2 regions of the Endozoicomonas lisbonensis genome follow, and region 2 is predicted to be linked to the other one. Evidence: predicted binding sites of a transcription regulator. Region 2 holds the regulator's gene; the other holds the start of a gene.
What was found. Region 2 encodes FNR, which switches genes on or off when oxygen is low (the NO sensors DNR and NnrR bind a similar motif). Its sites were predicted from a motif close to TTGATNTANATCAA; they were not measured.
Positions count from the first base shown of each region.

Region 1: nagE (N-acetylglucosamine-specific PTS transporter subunit IIBC) is a predicted target of FNR. The motif match lies at 626-639, and genes of this name have one in related genera.

Region 1 is NZ_JBEWTB010000002.1:1,056,457-1,058,640, reverse strand. Features, by position in the region: gene V5J35_RS05665 (ABC transporter substrate-binding protein) at 1-543, opposite strand, end outside; gene nagE (N-acetylglucosamine-specific PTS transporter subunit IIBC) at 826-2,163, shown strand.
Region 2 is NZ_JBEWTB010000002.1:3,817,021-3,819,204, forward strand. Features, by position in the region: gene V5J35_RS18140 (hypothetical protein) at 1-39, opposite strand, end outside; gene V5J35_RS18145 (adenine phosphoribosyltransferase) at 166-708, opposite strand; gene fnr (fumarate/nitrate reduction transcriptional regulator Fnr) at 813-1,571, opposite strand; gene hemN (oxygen-independent coproporphyrinogen III oxidase) at 1,892-2,184, opposite strand, start outside.

The DNA of each region.
Region 1 (2,184 bases), 2.8 Mb from region 2:
CGCACGGCGCAGGCGGGGAGCAATGGCAATCAGGTCATCCCAGCTGGAAGGAATCGCAAGCCCGGTTGTTTCAAAAGCTTTTGGGTTGATCCATAGCCAGTTGCTCCGGTGAATGCCAACGGGTACACCGTAGTAACGCCCCTGAAACTGGATGGTCTCTGAAACAAATTCTGGTAGTACAGAGGTCCATTGATTGCGATTTACTGTGCCGTCAATATGTGCCAGAAGACCCAGGCTGGCCCAGTCCTGGATACCCTGGCCACTGATCTGGGCTGCATGTGGGGGGTTGCCTGAAATAACTTGAGACTTCAGTACAGTCATGGCCCTGCCGCCGCCACCGCCGACAATAGCTTGATCAGTCCAGGTAAATCTGGACTTTGCATAGTGATCTTTCAAAATGTCCATGGCGGCGGCTTCACTGGGGGAGGTCCACCAGTGGAGTACGTTAACTGTCCCTGTGGGGCGGTTTGATGGCGCGGCGCTGGCTGTTACAGAAGTGGCCAGACAGGTTAGTAGTGTTGTTATAAGCAGGCGCTGGATCATGAGTGATGAGTTAACCATTAATTAGTTAAAAAATGTGCAAAATTAAATGTGGATAGTTAATTCATAACTGAAAAGGAATATTTTGCTGTAGATCAACTTACCGGTTAATGGTTTGACTTAAATACGTGTAATTACTTGAAATAAGGCGGTGTAACCGGTTACATTCTCGGGTGAAAACTGATTCTGTCATTTTTTGTACGAGATCAGACAGTAAAAATAATGAAGTGCAGAGGTGAAGTCGTGGATGTGCTAGGGTATTTGCAGCGTTTGGGGAAGGCACTTATGTTGCCAATTGCAACCTTGCCTGTTGCTGCCATATTGTTGCGTGTCGGGCAGCCGGATCTGCTGGATATTGCGTTTGTGGCAGAGGCGGGTAATGCCATTTTCAGCCACCTGCCGCTGTTGTTTGCCATGGGTATTGCAGCGGGTCTTGCGGAAGATGATGCCGGGTCAGCTGTTCTGGCGGGGGCAGTCGGTTACTTTGTTCTAACCGCTGCTGCCAAAACGATTAATGCCGATATCGACATGTCGTTTTTCGGGGGTATTATTGCCGGTATCATTGCTGGTCACAGTTATAATAAATTCCATCGTGTCCAGTTACCTCAGTATCTTGCCTTTTTCGGTGGTAAACGACTGGTCCCGATTATGACCGGGCTGATCGCCCTGGCTGCCTCTGTTGTTGCGGGGTTTGTCTGGCCTGCTATCCAGTCAGGTATCAATGCCTTTGCCAGCGGTGTTGCTGAATCCGGGTCCGTTGGGCAATTCGTTTATGGAGTACTCAACAGGGGCCTGATTCCTGTTGGCCTGCATCATGTGGTTAACTCTATTTTCTGGTTTGGTCTTGGCGAATTTACCAATGCTGCAGGTGAAATCGTTAATGGTGACCTGCCACGCTTCTTTGCTGGCGATCCTACCGCCGGTGTCTTCATGGCTGGTTTTTATCCGGTTATGATGTTTGGCTTGCCAGCAGCTGCCCTGGCGATGTATCTTGCTGCTCCCGGGAAGAATCGCGCAAAAGTGGGCGGATTGCTTTTTTCGGTTGGACTGACCGCGTTCCTTACGGGCGTCACTGAGCCTCTGGAATTCCTGTTTGTCTTTCTGGCGCCAGGGCTGTATGCCGTTCATGCTGTGCTGACAGGATTGTCACTGGTCGTGACCAATCTGTTTGGAGTACTGCATGGCTTTGGTTTTTCAGCGGGTGCCTTTGATATGGTACTTAACTGGGGACTGGCCACCAAGCCCGTAACCCTGGTCATTATTGGCCTGGCCTTTGCTGTGGTTTACTTCTGCACCTTCTATTTTGCGATCAAGGTGTTCAATCTGAAAACTCCGGGTCGTGATGACGATGAGGTTGAGCAGAAACCGGTCAGGGTGGTTTCGGACTCCGACCGGGCGAAACACTACATTGCACTGCTGGGTGGTAAAGATAACCTTGAGTCTGTTTCTGCCTGCATTACCCGCTTGCGACTGACTCTGGCAGATCGTGACAGGATTGATGAGTCAGGCCTTAAAGCCATGGGGGCGAAGGGAGTTGTAAAGCTGGGTTCCAATAATCTTCAGGTAATCCTTGGTCCACAGGCTGAAATTATTGCCGGTGAAATCAAGCTGGAGATGGCTTAGCGCTTGTTTTGGGTAATTGGC
Region 2 (2,184 bases):
GACAACATAATGGCGCAACTCCTTTGCACAAATTCCCATGCCTTGATCCTTCATGAGGTTGAATACTCGTTTTATCGTATCACTGGCTTAATACTGAAGCATCTGCCATTTTGACAATAATCTGTAAGTACAGAGAGAAGCTGCTGATTCTCTCTGCAACAGAATCTATTCCCCTTCAAAGGCGCACAACGAAAAGGTGGGAACGCCTGCATTTTGCAAACGACGGGAGCCGCCAAGGTCAGGCAGGTCCATAATCGCTGCCGCTTCAATGGTTTTTGCGCCCAGTTTTTCAATCAGCTGAACCGCTGCCAGCAGAGTTCCGCCGGTTGCGATCAGGTCGTCAACCAGTAAGACCCGGTCGCCTTTGTGCAAACTGTCGGCATGAACTTCCAGACTGGCAGTGCCATACTCCAGGTCGTATTCTACCGAGATGGTTTTGGCGGGCAGTTTACCTTTTTTACGAAACAGGACCAGGGGCTTGTTGAGTACATAGGAAAGGTTGGAGCCGATCAGAAAGCCCCGGGCATCCATTGCACCAATATGGCTGAAATCCAGCTCCATGTAACGGTGGATAAAGCTGTCCATCACGCCACGCCAGGCTTTGGGGTTTTCAAATATGGTGGAAACATCCCGGAACAGGATGCCTGGCTTGGGCCAGTCGGGAACAGTGCGAATCTGGGACTTGAGATAAAAATCGTCGATGATCATTGAGTGGCAACCATATGCTGTGAAAGTGCCGATCATGGCTTGGGGAAAACCACTGCCGTACGGAGCCATCGGACTGTACGGCAGTGTGAACAGGTTACATCAAATCAGTTTGCTGCAATGATCTGTTCAATATCAGCGGCTTTCCCGCCAGCCAGAGAGCATAGTTGAACTGCGTCACGAATTTCAATTTCCTTACCAACAGCCGAAATCAGGCCGTTTTTCTGGAAACGAGTGAAAACACGGCTAACCGTCTCTACTGCCAGACCCAGATAGTTGCCCATCTCATTACGGGACATGGACAGTCTGAAAGACTGGGACGAGAAACCACGACGACGGAAGCGGCTGGCAAGATTGATCAGGAACGTAGCGATACGCTCGTCTGCATTCTTCTTGGACAGCAGCATCATCATTTGCTGGTCTTCCCTGATCTTTTTGCTCATCAGGCGCATCAGGTGACGACGCAGCTCCGGGAAGTCGTCAGACAACATTTCCAGCTGCTCAAACGGAATCTCACACACCATGGTGGTTTCCATGGCCTGGGCGGATACCGGATACACGTCGGTGTCCATACCACTCAGACCGAGAATTTCGCTTGGCAGGTAGAAGGCAGTAATCTGTTCTTCACCTTCGTTAGTCGCGGTGTAGGTTTTGATAGCCCCGGAACGCACAGCGTATACGCTGTCGAACGGGTCTCCTTCCAGAAACAGGTGCTCGCCTTTTTTCAGCGGGCGGCCGCGTTTTATGATTCGATCCAGATTGTCGATGTCTTTCACACTCAACGCCAGCGGCAGGCACAGAGAGCTGAGACTGCAATCCCTGCAGGCCACATGGCTTGGTTGTCGGACGTTGGGCTTAGACGTCATTGAGTGCCCTCAAGGTCTTAAATGCAAAACGCTGACTATTTTATGGAAAATATTTAGAAAGTGTAAGTGCGGTGTTGACTTACGAATGTTGATATTGATCGTTTTTTAAACTTAATTCGGTAAGTCGCATTATATTGCGGTTAATAGCTAGCTGTATTGGTGAATGCTTTGTCATTTTTCGGGGTTTAGGGCAGGGTATGTGCGATTATTTTTGTGCAGTGATCTGTAGGTCGCAGGTGTTTTTTATTGTTGCTGATTTATTGAGGCACTGCATGGATCAGAGGTTACTAACCTCTGATCCATGCATAACGTTAACCAGACTAAATAACTTTAGAAAAGAACTTCATATTCTTTTGCTCCTGATAATATCGGTCAAACATCATGCAGATATTTCGTATCAGCAGTTTGCCTGCCGGTGTTACTTCCAGGATTTCGGGGGTTATGGTAATCAGACCATCCTGTTCCAATGGTTTTAAATTGATCAGTTCAGACAGAAAATAGCTGGGAAAATCAATCGTATATTGCTGCTCAATTTTTTCTGGTTTCAGTCTGAAATGGCAGATCAGCTCGTTGATGACACTCTGACGAATCTGGTCATCTCTGGTCATTTTCA